One region of the Arthrobacter sp. fls2-241-R2A-172 genome, then DNA from elsewhere that is predicted to be linked to it. Evidence: predicted binding sites of a transcription regulator. Region 1 holds the regulator's gene; the other holds the start of a gene.
What was found. The regulator LexA, encoded in region 1, represses DNA repair genes until DNA is damaged. The targets are predictions, from matches to a motif close to TCGAACANNTGTTCGA.
Positions count from the first base shown of each region.

Region 2: QRM57_RS07790 (Y-family DNA polymerase) is a predicted target of LexA. The motif match lies at 2,861-2,876, and genes of this name have one in related genera.

Region 1 covers NZ_JARVTB010000016.1:76,499-83,946, reverse strand. Annotated here, with positions in the region: gene QRM57_RS19310 (SseB family protein) at 1-238, opposite strand, end outside; gene priA (bifunctional 1-(5-phosphoribosyl)-5-((5-phosphoribosylamino)methylideneamino)imidazole-4-carboxamide isomerase/phosphoribosylanthranilate isomerase PriA) at 238-981, opposite strand; gene QRM57_RS19300 (CG2302 family histidine operon protein) at 1,011-1,169, opposite strand; gene hisH (imidazole glycerol phosphate synthase subunit HisH) at 1,170-1,919, opposite strand; gene hisB (imidazoleglycerol-phosphate dehydratase HisB) at 1,916-2,542, opposite strand; gene QRM57_RS19285 (histidinol-phosphate transaminase) at 2,589-3,707, opposite strand; gene QRM57_RS19280 (LysM peptidoglycan-binding domain-containing protein) at 3,787-4,146, opposite strand; gene lexA (transcriptional repressor LexA) at 4,497-5,240, shown strand; gene QRM57_RS19270 (ATP-dependent DNA helicase) at 5,266-7,326, opposite strand; gene hflX (GTPase HflX) at 7,319-7,448, opposite strand, start outside.
Region 2 covers NZ_JARVTB010000003.1:485,431-492,878, reverse strand. Annotated here, with positions in the region: gene cobA (uroporphyrinogen-III C-methyltransferase) at 1-314, shown strand, start outside; gene QRM57_RS07795 (uroporphyrinogen-III synthase) at 327-1,484, shown strand; gene QRM57_RS07790 (Y-family DNA polymerase) at 1,498-2,796, opposite strand; gene QRM57_RS07785 (ArsR/SmtB family transcription factor) at 3,022-3,372, shown strand; gene QRM57_RS07780 (aquaporin) at 3,369-4,079, shown strand; gene QRM57_RS07775 (arsenate reductase ArsC) at 4,076-4,492, shown strand; gene QRM57_RS07770 (FAD-dependent oxidoreductase) at 4,489-5,856, shown strand; gene QRM57_RS07760 (sugar porter family MFS transporter) at 5,983-7,448, opposite strand, start outside.

The sequences.
Region 1 (7,448 bases):
TCCCGGTACCAGCGATGAGTGCAGCGATGGCCGAGGCGTAGCCGGGATCAGCCGTACCGTCGTCGTCCTCGAAGTTGTGGATCCTGGCGTCGTCCCCGCTGAGGCTCCGACCAGCCCACGGGCGTCCCGCCGAATCAGTTGCTCCCCCGGCACCCTTCAAAGCGGCGGCGATGTGTCCTGGGAGCTGACGCCCTCCGTGGCCTTGTTCTTCGTGCTGGTGTCCAGCCTCGTGCGGCATCAGCGTCGACCGGCGACGTCCAGGGCCTCAGGCAACGTAAAGGCACCGGCATACAGGGCTTTGCCCACGATTGCGCCTTCGACGCCCAGCGGCACGAGTTCCCGCAGGACCCGGAGATCTTCGAGGCTTGAGATGCCGCCCGAGGCCACCACAGGCTTGCCCGTCTTCTCGACCATCTGGCGCAGCAACTCCACATTGGGACCCTGCAGCGTTCCGTCCTTGGTGACATCGGTGACCACGTAACGGGCGCACCCGGCGTCCTCGAGGCGTGCAAGGACCTCCCAGAGGTCGCCGCCTTCCTTGGTCCAGCCACGACCAGCCAGGGTGGTGCCGCGGACATCAAGTCCGACGGCGATTTGGTCGCCGAAGCGCTCAATGGCCCGACGGGTCCAGTCCGGGTTCTCCAGCGCGGCGGTGCCGAGGTTTACCCGTGCCACGCCCAGTTCCAGCGCCCGCTCCAACGACTCGTCATCCCGCAGGCCGCCGGACAACTCCACTTTGACGTTGAGCTGCGAGACGACCTCACTGATGAGCGCGGCGTTGTTCCCCCGGCCGAAGGCTGCGTCCAGGTCCACCATGTGCACCCACTCGGCGCCTGCGTCCTGCCAGTTCAAGGCAGCTTCGAGCGGTGTTCCATAGCTGGTTTCCGAACCCGCTTCACCCTGCAGGAGGCGAACCGCCTGGCCATCGACGATATCGACGGCGGGAAGGAGTTCCAGAACGGACTGGGTGGAGGTGGTCATGAGTGTCCTTGAAATCGTGGGGGCGCGGATTAGTTACCGGGCAGCGTCAGGAGGTAGGCGGCCAGCAGGGACATCCCTGCCAGCACGTAGAAAGAAACTGAAACCCAAGTGGGCTTCTTTTGCTGATGGAAGGAAATTCCGCCCCCCACCAGCACGCCGGCGAGGCCCATGAGGACAACCGACCACATCTAGGCGGCACCGCTTTCAGGGGTTTCCGCTGTTGACGCAGGCCTGCGCAGGCCATCCACCCAGTTGCGGAGGAGCCGGGCTCCGGCGTCACCGGACTTTTCGGGGTGGAATTGGGTAGCGCAGAGGGGCCCGTTCTCCACGGCGGCGATGAAGCGCGCGCCGTGCTCGGACCACGTCACCATGGGAGGCGCCATGCGAGGCTGGACGACGTCGAAGTTCCATTCCTGGACGCCGTAGGAGTGCACGAAGTAGAAGCGCTCCTGCTCGACTCCGGCGAAGAGCTTGGAGCCCTCCGGGACGTCCACGGTGTTCCACCCCATGTGCGGCACAACGGCTGCGGGGAGCAACTCCACCTTGCCGGGCCATTCGGCCATGCCTTCGGACTCCGTACCGTGTTCGACACCTGCCTCGAAGAGGACCTGCAGTCCAACGCAGATAGCGAGCACGGGCCTGCCACCGGCCACCCGGCGGCCGATCATGCGGATGGCGTCGACGGCCTTGAGTTCCTTCATGACAGTCTCGTAAGCACCGACGCCGGGAACAACCAGGCCGTCGGCGTTGAGAACGTCCTCGGGCTTGGCACTCAACAACACGTGGGCACCGGCACGTTCCAGCGCGCGGACCGCCGAACGGACGTTGCCGGAGCCGTAGTCCAGCACCGTTACGGTGGGCTTGCCTTCCGGTGAGGACGGCTTGATGACGGCCACGGTGTCGGTAACCGCACCGTCCTTGAGGACCTGGCTGCTCATAGCGCTCCCTTTGTTGAGGGGATTCCCTCGACCCTCGGGTCTGATTCAACTGCGGCACGAAGGGCCCGTGCGAACGCCTTGAACTGGGCTTCCACGATGTGGTGCGGGTCGCGCCCCGCGAGCACCCGCATGTGCAGGCAGATACCCGCGTGCAGGGTAATGGCTTCAAAAACGTGACGGGTCAGCGAGCCCGTGAAGTGTCCGCCAATGAGGTGGTATTCCTGGCCCGCAGGCTCACCGCCATGCACCAGGTAGGGCCGTCCCGAAACATCAACCACCGCGTGGGCGAGGGCTTCGTCCAAGGGAACGGTTGCCTCACCGAAGCGACGGATCCCGGCCTTGTTTCCCAGGGCAGTCCGCAGGACCTCGCCGAAGGTAATGGCTACATCCTCCACGGTGTGGTGGGCGTCGATGTGGGTATCACCCGTGGCCTTGACAGTCATGTCAATCAGGGAGTGCTTGCACAATGCCGTCAACATGTGGTCATAGAAGGGAACCGAGGTGCTGATGTCCGAGACACCGGAGCCGTCCAGGTTGATCTCCACCAAAACGGAGGATTCGCTGGTGGTGCGCTCCATGCGCGCGGTGCGGGCAGCGGACGGCGTGGCGCCGGTTTCGCTCATTGGGACGTCCTTCTACACAAAAGTTGGATGGGGTCTATTGACAAGTTTAGGCGGGCCGTGATGCTTGGCTGTCCAAAAGGCCTTCCAAGGCAACAAGGAAGGCCGTGGTTTCCGGCTCAGTCCCGGCGGTCACCCGCAAGTGGCCCGGAATTCCTACGTCACGGATCAGCACTCCGGCATCGAGCAAGCCCTGCCAAATGGTCTGCGGGTCCTCGAGGCCGCCAAAGAAGACGTAATTGGAGTCCGATGCGGCAGGCTTGAGGCCCATCCGCAGCAACTCGGTGACAATGCGGTCGCGCTGGACTTTGATGTCCTCGACATCGGCCATCAGCGCTTCCCTGTGGCTCAGCGCCGCGAGGGCGGTTGCCTGCGTAATGGCCGAGAGGTGGTACGGAAGCCGGACCAGCCTGATCGCATCCGTAACCTCCGGCGCGGCGGCCATGTAACCCAGGCGCGCGCCGGCCAAGGCAAAGGCTTTGCTCATGGTCCGCGAGACGATCAGCCGTTCCCGTCCTGGCAGCAGAGTCAGGGCGCTGGGCGTGTTGTCGTGCGCAAACTCGTGGTAGGCCTCGTCAACGATTACGATCGCCTGGCTCGCTTCGCCGGCTTCGTAGACCGCCTCAACGACGTCCAGCCCGAGCCCCGTCCCGGTGGGGTTGTTGGGAGAACACAGGAAAACGATGTTGGCGCCGGTCTCCCGGACCTGGTCAGCGGCCGATTGCGCGTCCAGTCCGTAGTCGTCGGCCCGGACTCCCCGGACATATTCCGTGTCCGTGCCGCTGGCGAGAAGCGGGTACATGGAATACGTGGGAGGAAAACCCAACGCCTTGCGACCAGGACCACCAAATGCCTGGAGTATCTGCTGGAGGACCTCGTTCGATCCATTGGCCGCCCAGATGTTGTCACGGGAAAGACCATGACCCAAGTACTCGGCCAGCGATTCGCGGAGCTCAGTGAACTCGCGGTCGGGGTAGCGGTTCAAACCAGTGGCAGCAGCGGCGACGGCCTCCGTAATGGCGGCCTGCACATCGGCCGGGACGCCATGGGTGTTCTCGTTGACGTTCAGCAAAATGGGGACATCAAGCTGCGGTGCGCCGTAGGGGCTCAGTCCACGCAGGTTGGTCCGGAGGGGAAGTCGGTCAAGTCGCTCAAGCTGCTCACTCACCCAGTCAGTTTAAGGGGCCGCTGCGACCGCCAACTAACTGTGACGCCGGGCCACTCCCGTTTCGCGCGGGGTCCGGCACTTAGTTGGCGGGCACGAAGAGCTGCTGACCGGGCTGGATACGGCCGCCACGAAGGTCATTGAGCTGGATGATTTCCGAGATGACATCGCGGGGATCCCGCTCAGGAGCTGCCGCGCCTGCAATACCCCACAGGGACTGGCCCGGCTGGACAGTGACTGTAACGGCGACTGGAGGTCGAAGCTGAGACTGCGAGTCGGAGGCCTTTGCGGGCGCGGTGATGAAACCGGCAAGGCTCAGCAGCGCAGCCACCAGCAACATAGCGGGGATGCCGAAGAACACAATCCGCCCCCGACGGGTCAGGCGCAGGCGAGCGGGAGCCTGGGTGGTGCGGAAATCAGCGAACGTAGTGATTGCGGACATGAGCTGAGCCCTTCTGAGCTATTGCCAATGAGCCGGATGCCCGGCGCCTGGCTGCCAATTCTTGGTGTTCTCCTGTGCCGGCCCTTGCTTGTTCGAACACTTTCTTCGAACAACGGGGCTCAGCGTCAGGTTTATAGAACACATATTCGAACCTTGCTATGACATTTTTAGCACTTATCAACGAACGGTGTCGAGACTCGCTAGAACAAATGTTTGATAAACGCCGGTGGCTGCCCTACGTTTGAGTGAAGAAACAGCACTGTTTCAGTGGAACAGGAGGGTCTGACATTTTTGCGGGCCCGACATCCCCGGACACACACCGGGGACGGAATGGAAAGGCATTGGCGAACATGGCAGCGAAAGCCACGGGCGGCGCGGTACCCCTGCGGAGCCAACAGCCTCAAAAGAGCCCCAAGAGCCTGACCGTCCGTCAGAAGAAGATCCTGGAGACCATCCAGAGGTCCGTGAATGACAACGGATACCCGCCCAGCATGCGTGAGATCGGTGACACCGTCGGCCTTGCCAGCCTCTCCAGCGTCACCCACCAGCTGTCCCAATTGGAAAAGCTCGGGTACCTCCGCCGCGATCCAAAGCGTCCCCGGGCCATGGAAGTCCTGATGCCCTTGACCCTGGACGGCGGTCCTATCCCCGGCGTCGAAGCACCCACGGCGCTTCGCAGCACGGGCGGACTCGCTGTGACGGAACTGGCCAGCGCCAGCGATACAGCGATGGTTCCGCTGGTGGGCCGCATCGCCGCCGGTGGTCCCATCCTGGCCGACCAGACCGTGGAGGACGTACTCCCCCTCCCGCGGCAACTCGTAGGGCATGGCGAGCTGTTCATGCTCAAGGTCGCCGGAGATTCCATGATTGACGCGGCCATCTGCGACGGGGACTGGGTAGTGGTGCGACGCCAGAACGACGCCATCAACGGAGACATCGTCGCCGCACTCCTGGACGACGAAGCAACCGTGAAAACCTTCCGGCAGCGCGACGGACATACGTGGCTGCTCCCCCAGAACACCCAGTACGAGCCCATCCTTGGCGACCAAGCCACCATCATGGGCAAAGTCGTCTCTGTGCTGCGCTCCCTCTAGCCCTCACGCGGGTCCTGAGGAGCCCCTAGGAGGCCTTTTCCGACCCCAGGCGCTCCAGGACACCTCGGACTACTTTGCGGTCGGTTGTGGCCCAGAATGGCGGCAGGGCAGCCCGAAGGAACCCGCCGTAGCGTTCTGTGGAGAGCCTGGAGTCCAGTACAGCCACCACACCCTTGTCACCGGTTGATCGGATCAGGCGTCCAGCTCCCTGGGCCAACCGAATGGCCGCGTGGGTGGCCGACACGGCCATGAATCCGTTTCCGCCGGACTGCGCGACCGCCCGTGAACGGGCGGTCATCAGGGGGTCGTCCGGACGTGGGAAGGGAATTCGGTCTATGACCACCAGCCGGCAGGAGCCGCCCGGAACGTCCACCCCCTGCCACAGGGACATGGTGCCGAACAGGCAGGTGTCCGGCTCGTCCGCGAACTGCTTGACCAGCGCAGCCATGGTGGACTCACCCTGGCAAAGGATGTCGACGTCAAGGCGGAGCCGCATGGCATCGGCCGCTTCCTCGGCCGCCCTCCGTGAGGAGAACAGGCAGAGCGCTCCCCCACCCGAGGCCCTGATCAGGTCTTCCAACTCGTCAAGGGCTTCCGGCGATGTACCCCGACCAGGCTTGGGCAGGTGCTTGGCCACATAGAGCACACCCTGCTTGGGGTAGTCGAAAGGCGACCCCACATCGATGCCCGTCCAGCTCGGGGCGCCGTCACCGATCAGGCCCAAGCCACCGGCGGCCGGTTCAAAAGCCGCGCCTATGGCCAGCGTGGCGGAGGTGAGGACCACCGTGTGGCCGGCAAAAAGGCCTTCACGCAAACGGCCTGCGACGCTCAACGGCGCAATGTTAATGAGGGCGGGTGCTGTTTCATCAGGCTGGGAGTAGCCCTGCTGGGGGTCGAAGTTGCTGTTTCGCGAGAACCACACCACTTCCCTGTTCTCCTTGGCGGCGAGCAGGCGTTCGCACAATTCCAGGATGAGCATGAGCCGTGAGCGCGCCAGTTGCCGACCGCCGTCGACCGCGTTGGAAGAGTCCGTCTTCGAATCCGAGAGGGCCGCGCGTGTGGCGTCGCGCAACTGGTCAAGGCAGTCGAGCTGTTCGTCGTTGAGTCCGTTGGGCAACAAGCCATTAGGCACGCCTGCGATGGCCATATCCAGCCGGTCAGCCGCAGCGTTGAGGGCATCCACAGTAATGGCCGTGTGCTTGCGCGCACTGGACGCTGCAGCATGGACCATGGCCACGGACAGCTGACCGGACACGGCTCCGGTCACGCGGTCCTGAAGTTCGTGGGCCTCATCGACCACCACGACGTCGTACTCGGGGAGCACGGCCAATCCCTCAAAAGCACTCACGGCCAGCATCGCGTGATTGGTGACGACGACATCGGCCTCAGCCGCACGGGACCGCGCGAGTTCGCTGAAGCATTCCTCAGCCAACGGGCATTTCTGCGCGCCGAGACACTCCATGGACGTGACCGAAACCTGCCGCCACGCACGGTCGGTGACTCCGGGCATGAGTTCGTCGCGATCACCGGTGGATGTCTTCTCGGCCCACTCGCGAAGTCGGACCACTTCCTTGCCGAGCTGCGACTGCGGCCCGCCCATGGAGGCAGCGAAGTGCGGAACGCTGGTGTCCTCACCCAGGGAGAACAGTTGCCCTTCGGAGGGCTCCTCGCTGGGGAAGCCGCCCTCAAGTTTCTGCCGGCAGACATAGTTTGCCCGGCCCTTCACCAACGCCACGTTGACGGGGCGTTCAAGGGCGGGATTAATGCTCTCCAACAGCCGCGGAAGGTCGCGGCCGACAATCTGGGTCTGCAATGCCAAGGTGGCGGTGGACACGAGCGTCGGTTTGTTGCTGTCCATCGAATGCGCGATCAACGGAATCAGGTACGCCAACGACTTACCTGTTCCGGTCCCCGCCTGGACGAGCAAATGCTCCCCGGTCTCGATCGCCCGGGCAACGTGTTTGGCCATCTCGTGCTGGCCCGCACGGCTTTGTCCGCCCATGCCGGCAACAGCCCGGTCCAACAATTCGAGGGTGGCCTTTTCGCCCACCGACTCGACGGCGTCCGCCGCCACCTTCTCAACCATTGCTGACGAATGACTCCAGTTCGGCTGCCAGTCCTTCGCGGACCATGACAACCACGCGCGTCCCGGATTCCTCGTGGTCAAGGCTCAGGATTTCCGAGTCGGAGCTGTGCAGCTTGCTGATC
Region 2 (7,448 bases), on a different contig from region 1:
ACACCCATCTTGCCGGTCTGGGAGGAACGATCGTGGTCCTCATGGGCATAGGCACCCTGCCCCAACTTGCCGCGGGACTTCGCCGGGCGGGGATGAGGCCGGACATGCCGATGGCCGTGGTGGAACGCGGGTACCGTCCGGGGCAGCGCACCACCATCGCCGAACTCGGTACGATCGAAACAGCAGCCACCGGTTGCAGTAACCCTGCCGTGCTGGTCATCGGCGAGGTGGTCAGGGTGGCTGAAGCCAACCGGAACCACGCCGAAGCATCCGCCGAACTGAGCCGACTCGCGGCTTCGCTCCTTGAAGCCTGAAGGTAAAAACACATGACTGTTGCACGTGCCATCGAAGTCCAGGAAGCCACCGCAGCTCCGGAAGTATCCGAGGCCGCAGATGCTCCGCTGGACGGATTCCGCATTGGTGTTACCTCGCACCGCCGTTCCCGTGACCTCATCGAGGCACTGGAGCGTCGCGGGGCGAGTGTTCTGCACGCCCCCGCTTTGAAGATCGCCCCCGTGCAGGAAGACATGGTCCTCATCGAGGACACCCGGACCATCATCGCTGCCCGGCCGGATATCTGTATCGCCACCACCGCTTACGGTATGCGCCGTTGGTGCGAGGCCGCTGATTCCTTCGGCATCGGCGAACAGCTCCTGGAAACGTTGTCTGCCTGCCGCATGTTTGTCCGGGGGCCCAAAGCCCGCGGTGCCGTCCGCGCGGCTGGACTTGCCGACGTCGGCATCAGCAGCGACGAAACCACCGCAACCCTGGTGGACATGCTGTTGGCCGAAGGCGTGCGGGGAAAGACCGTGGCCGTGCAGTTGCATGGATACACCGATGTCCGCCAGTTGGAACGGCTCCGCATGTCCGGCGCCACCGTGCTGACCGTGACACCGTACCGCTGGGTCAAACCCGATGGCGAAGACAAACTGCCGCGCCTGATCGAAGCCGTGGTTGGCGGGAACCTGGATGTCCTCACGTTCACCAGCGCCCCTGCAGTGGATGCCATGTGGAGCACTGCGCATGAAATGGGTCTGTACCGGTCCCTCATCGAAGCCCTCAAGGGACCCGTGACGGTCGCAGCTGTTGGGCCCGTCACTGCGCAGCCACTGGTGGACGCCGGCCTCACGCCCCTGATTCCGGACAGGTACCGTATGGGTGCGCTGATCCGCCTTGTGACAGAGCACCTGTCCTTGAACCACGTCCGGCGGTTGGAGACCAAGAGCGCCACGATCGAGTTGCGGGGCCGCTGCTTGCGGGTCAACGGTGAGGTGGTGGATTTGGCTCCTGCACCCCTTCTGCTGCTGCGGGCGCTGCTCGGCGCTGGCGGGGCTGTCCTGTCCAGGGAAGCGCTCTCGGACCTGTTGGACCTGCGGGGATCCGTCCACGCCTTGGACATGACGGTCAGCAGGCTGCGCTCGTCGCTCCCGGACGGGAAGCTGGTGGAGACCGTCGTCAAACGGGGCTACCGGTTGCGGGCCTAGGCTTTCCGACACGCTACGCCGCCTTCACCAGGGGTAGTTCGTCCCAATGGGTGGTGTAGCGGGGGCTGAGCATGTCCCTTTTCATGGACCAGTCCGGCCCGCCCTTGATTCCCGCATGGCCCAAGCCGATGGAACCGCGTCCGTACTTTTTGCTGACCTCTTCCAAGAGGCTGCCGATTCCCCGCTCCTCATGTGGGTTCTCGAAGATCTCCAAGGGTTTCTGGTTTCCACTGGGCCGCAGGTCCGTGACCATGATGCCGGCTTTGGCGTACCGCACGCCTTCCTGGATCCTGGGAACCAAGGCGTGCGCCGCCCGGGTGAGCAGGACCGGGTCCGAGGTGGGCATTGGCAGCTTGACGCTCACAGTGGGAAAAGACCTGTCATTCGGGTTGTAGACGGAGGTCTGGGCGAAGGCGGTCAGGAGTTTGGCCTGCAGATCATGCTTGGCCAACCTGGCACTGGCCATTTGCCCGTAAACGCTGAGCACCTGCCGCATCCCGGCCGCCGTGGTGATGGGAGTGGAAAAGGAACGGGAGAAGATCAGCTGGTCCCTGCCGATTCTTTCTTCTTCCATGGGAATGCAGGGGGTGCCCTGGAGTTCCAGGACCGTTCGCATCATGACGATCGAAAACTTGTCGCGCAGGGCAATGGGGTCGGCCCGGACCAGGTCCAGGATCGAGAAGATTCCCATGGCATTGAGGCGCTTGGTGAGCCGCGTGGCGACGCCCCAGATCTCGATCACTGAAAGCCTGGCCATAAGCGCTTCGCGTTGCTCTTCGGGAATCGAGTCCCAGCGGCACACCCCCTGGAACGCGGGGTTGTGCTTGGCCCACTTGTTGGCCAGCTTGGCCAGGGTCTTGGTCCGGGCGATTCCCACGCACACCGGAACCCCCACATGCTTTTGGCAGGCCATTTTGATGGTGCGCCCCAACTCCAGGAGTTCCCCGGGCTGCCCTTTGACGCCAAGGAACGCTTCATCGATGGAATAGACCTCCTGCCACGCCGAGAAGCGGGCAAGGAGTTCCATGACCCTCGAGCTGATGTCGCCGTAGAGCTCATAGTTGCTTGAGAGGGCAACCAAGCCCCATTCCTTGGCCCGCGGAGCGAGCTTGAACCAGGGATCTCCTAACCCGATGCCGAGCTTCTTGGCTTCCGGAGACCGAGTCACGGCGCAGCCGTCGTTATTCGAGAGGACTATGAGCGGCCTGCCCTCCAACGATGGGTTGAAGGCCCTCTCCGCCGACGCATAGAAGCAGTTGATATCCACATGGGCGATCTCCTGCATCCGATGCATGATTGCTGGCTTGGACATCGATCTCCTCCTGATCCGCGCTATCACGCACGCCCACGCAACCCGCGCAGGACACGCCTAGTATTCGAACATACTTTCGAATACTTAAACTGTAGCGTCGACCGCAGACAAGAAAGCTCCTCTGAGCAATCGAACGGCGGGGGATTCTGGCGTTCCCGCGCGCTGAGCGGGGCATGGACCGTCCTTGCTTTAAACATTGATGAGTGTAAATATTTACATGTGTCTATGTCTTTGGAATTGACCCCGGTTCAAACCGTCGCCTGCTGCTCGCCGTTGGCGCGCGAACCACTGTCGGAGAAAGAAGCAGAGGGTGTTGCGCCGTTGTTGAAGGCATTGGCCGATCCGGTGAGGTTACGCCTGATGTCATTGGTGGCCTCCCATGAGGGCGGCGAAGCGTGCGTCTGCGACCTGAACGATGCCTTCGAGTTGTCGCAGCCGACCATCAGCCACCATCTCAAAGTGCTGCACGAAGTAGGTTTGCTGGACCGGGAGAAGCGCGGCGTCTGGGTCTACTACAAGGCCCGCACCGAAGCGCTGCAGAACCTGGCGGCCCTGATCGGTGGACAGGCTCAGTGAACCCCTTGCTTGTCCGCCGCACCGGAGCGGAGTTCATTGGGACCGCGTTCCTCGTCATGGCCGTGGTCGGGTCCGGCGTGATGGCCTCCCGGCTGTCACCGAACGACGTCGGACTGCAGCTGCTGCAGAACAGCCTCGTCACCGGCGCGGCCCTGGTTGCGTTGATCCTGGCCCTGCAGCCGGTATCAGCCTCGTTCAACCCCATCGTCACCCTGGTTGAACGGTTCCTCCGCCTGGTCGACACCCGGACTGCCGCTCTTTTGGTTGCGGCGCAGATCGTGGGTGGTTTGGTCGGGACGGTCGCGGCGAACCTGATGTTCGGCCTGGCGCCAGCCACATTCTCCACCCATGAACGGAGCGGGCCTGGTCTCTGGCTGGCAGAGGTCATTGCCACAGCCGGGCTACTGGTCATCGTGTTCGGGACCATCCGTTCCGGACGCGCCGACCGGGTGGCTTTCGCCGTCGGGGGTTACATCACCGCCGCGTATTGGTTCACGTCTTCCACAAGCTTCGCCAACCCGTCGGTCACGATCGCCCGAACCATCACCGACACCTTCTCGGGGATCGCGCCCGCTTCCGCACCTGGTTTCGTCGCCGCCCAACTGGTCGGAGGCGCCTTCGGACTGGTCCTCGTCCGCTTCCTCTACCCCCAAACCACTGATGTTTCCCCGGCTGATGCCGCGGCTGACCGAAAGGTGCTCTCATGAGCGTCAAACCGTCCGTCTTGTTCGTCTGCGTCCACAACGCAGGACGCTCACAGATGGCTGCTGCCTTCCTGACCACCCTTGGCCAGGGCGCGATCGAGGTCCGCTCCGCTGGTTCACAACCCGCCGATCAGGTCAACCCCGCAGCGGTTGAGGCCATGGCCGAGATCGGGATCGACATGTCCGCCGAAATCCCCAAGATCCTCACCACCGAGGCCGTCAAGGGCTCCGACGTAGTCATCACCATGGGCTGCGGGGACGAATGCCCGTACTTCCCGGGGAAACGCTATGAAGACTGGGTCCTGGAAGACCCCGCCGGCAAAGGCGTCGAGTCCGTCCGGCCCATCCGTGACGAGATCAAAACCCGGGTCGAGGCACTCATTGCCTCCCTCACCCCGGCGGGAGCACAGCAGTGACAGAGCACGACTCCCTGCCCGTCGCGGTGATCGGCGCCGGGCCGGTCGGTCTGGCCGCGGCGGCGCACCTCCTCGAACGCGGGCTCGAACCCCTCGTCATCGAAGCCGGCCCCACCGTCGGTTCCGCCATCAAGGAGTGGGGCCACATCCGAGTCTTCTCCACCTGGAAATACAACCTCGATCCCGCAGCCGTCCGCCTCCTGGAACGCACCGGTTGGGAAGCACCCCGCCCGACCGCTCTGCCCTACGGCCACGAAATCGTCACCCAGTATCTTGAACCTTTGGCCGCAACCCATGACCTGGAGCAGAGGATCCATACCGGTTCCAAGGTCATCGCCGTTACACGGCAAGGGATGGACAAGGGCCACAGCCACGGCCGCGACCAGACATCTTTCGTCCTGTACGTTCAGCACGACGACGGCCATACGGCCGAGGTTGTGGCGCGGGCCGTCATCGACGCCTCCGGAACCTGGAACACCCCCGCACCGCTTGGCTCCAGCGGGCTCTCCGTTCCCGGGGAAAATGAAGCGCGCGCCACCGGGACCATCACCGGGCCCCTGCCTGATGTCACGAAAGGCCGTTTCGCTGGCCATCGGACCCTCGTCATCGGGTCCGGCCACTCGGCCGCGAACATGGTCCTGGACCTCGCTCGCCTCGCACGCACCAAACCCGGCACCGAAGTAGCGTGGGCCATCCGCGCCTCCACCCCTGACAGGGCTTACGGCGCCGGCAACGCTGACGAGCTCCCCGCCCGCGGCCAGCTTGGCACCCGCCTGCGCACCGCCGTCGAGACCGGGGGCGTGCAGCTCCTGACAAGCTTCAACACCCGCCGCATTGAAACTACCGATTCCGGCGCGGTGGTGGTGCACGCAGCGGACGGCCGGTTCATCGAGGTGGACCATGTCATTCCGGCGACCGGGTTCCGTCCGGACCTGGGCATCCTTTCCGAACTTCGGCTGGACCTGGACCCGGCGGTCGACGCCCCCAAAGCCTTGGGACCGTTGATCGATCCGGACTTCCACAGCTGCGGAACCGTCCCGCCCCACGGCGCAAGGCTTCTCGCCCACCCCGAGAAAGACTTCTACCTTGCAGGAATGAAGTCCTACGGCCGGGCACCGACCTTCCTCATGGCCACCGGCTACGAGCAAGTGCGCTCCATTGCAGCCGCCCTCGCCGGCGACACCGCAGCAGCGGACGCGCTGGAGCTTGAACTGCCCGAAACCGGTGTCTGCTCCACCAGCCTTCCCGCAGAGGGGCAAGACGCGGCGGATTCGTGCTGCGGATCCCCAGAACCTGTCCCGGTCACGATTGGTTTCCCTACCGGTCTGGTTCACGGACGCAGCGGGGAACCAGCCACACCATGACCAGCACCAACGACACGGGTTTACGGTCGTAGGCACCCGGCGAAGCATCGGACTCATGAGCTATGGGCCGGCGGCCGGATCCTGGAGGGACACCATCCTGCTCGAACGCCGCACCCAACAGGGAAGCTAGGAGGCTCCCGCGGTGTCCTTCTTGTGTACAAGGTAGATGGCGCCCGTGGTGACGTCCTCCTCCAGCGCTTCCAGGGTGCGGCCACGGGTTTCGGGCACCTGGGTGTAGATGAAGATCAGCGCGAGGATGCCCACCACCCCAAAGAGGAAGAAGGTGCCGGTAATGCCCACGCCCGCAACCAACGTGGGGAAGAAAAGGCCCAGGAGTGCGTTGGCGATCCACAGGCAGAACACCGACAGCCCAATGGCGAATCCGCGGACGTGGAGCGGGAAGATCTCGGACAGCATGACCCAGACAGCAATGTTCAGGAACGTCTGCATGGAGCCAACGAAGGCGACCACCAGGAAGAGGATCACGAAAGGCCGCGCGGGGTTTCCGACAGGTAATGCAATGGACGCAATACCGATGAGGAAGTGGCACACGGTGGTCAGCGTGAAACCGAGCAGCAAGGTGGTACGTCGGTTGATCCGCTGCATGAGCGTCAGTGCGATGATGCCACCAACTACCGCGATAACGCCCGGTGCAATGTTGGCAACGAGCGCCGCGTTGGAATCGAACCCGGCCTCCACCAGCACCGACTGGCCGTAGTACATGATCGAATTGATGCCGGTCAGCTGCTGGGCCACACCCAGCCCGATGCCTACCAGGATGATGCGCAGGATCCACTTGTCCTTCAGTGCAGCCCAGGACGTGGCCCGGGAGGCTCGTTCCTCGTCGGCGAGGTGCTTCACATCGGCCATTTCAGCTTCTGCCCGCTCTACGGACCGAATGGTCTTCAGGACAGCAAGGGCTTCCTCCCACCGCCCTTTGGAGATCAGCCAACGAGGTGACTCGGGCATCCTGAGCATCCCGAAGAACAAGGCAATCGCGGGCAGCGCGGCGACGGCGAGCATGACCCGCCACACTCCGCCGAATTCACCCCAGACGTTGCCAATGATGGCGTTGACGACGAAGGCGGCGAGTTGGCCGATGACGATCATCAGTTCATTGCGCCCCGCCAGGGAGCCGCGGATTTCGTAGGGTGCCAGCTCGGCCAGGAACACAGGGACCACCGTGGATGCACCGCCGACGGCAAGGCCGAGAATGACCCGCCCCAGGACCATGACCTCGAAACTTGGGGCAAAGACGCAGGCGATCGTGCCGCTAAGGAACAGCACAGCCAGCAAGATGATGGTCTTCCGGCGCCCCCAGGAATCGGAGAGCCGGCCACCCGCAACGGCTCCCGCCGCCGCGCCGAACAGCAGCGAGCTGGTGACAACGCCTTCGGTCAACGGCGTGAGGCCGAGGTCGACCGTCATTGGTCGCAGGGCGCCGTTAATGACGCCAGTGTCGTAGCCGAACAACAGGCCACCGAACGTTGCAACCAGGGCCACAAGGCCAAGGCGCTTTCGATGCGGGCCGTTGGTCAGCTGGGGAAGCGCGACGCCGTGGGCGCCTCCCCGCTGCATTTGCGTAGCAGACA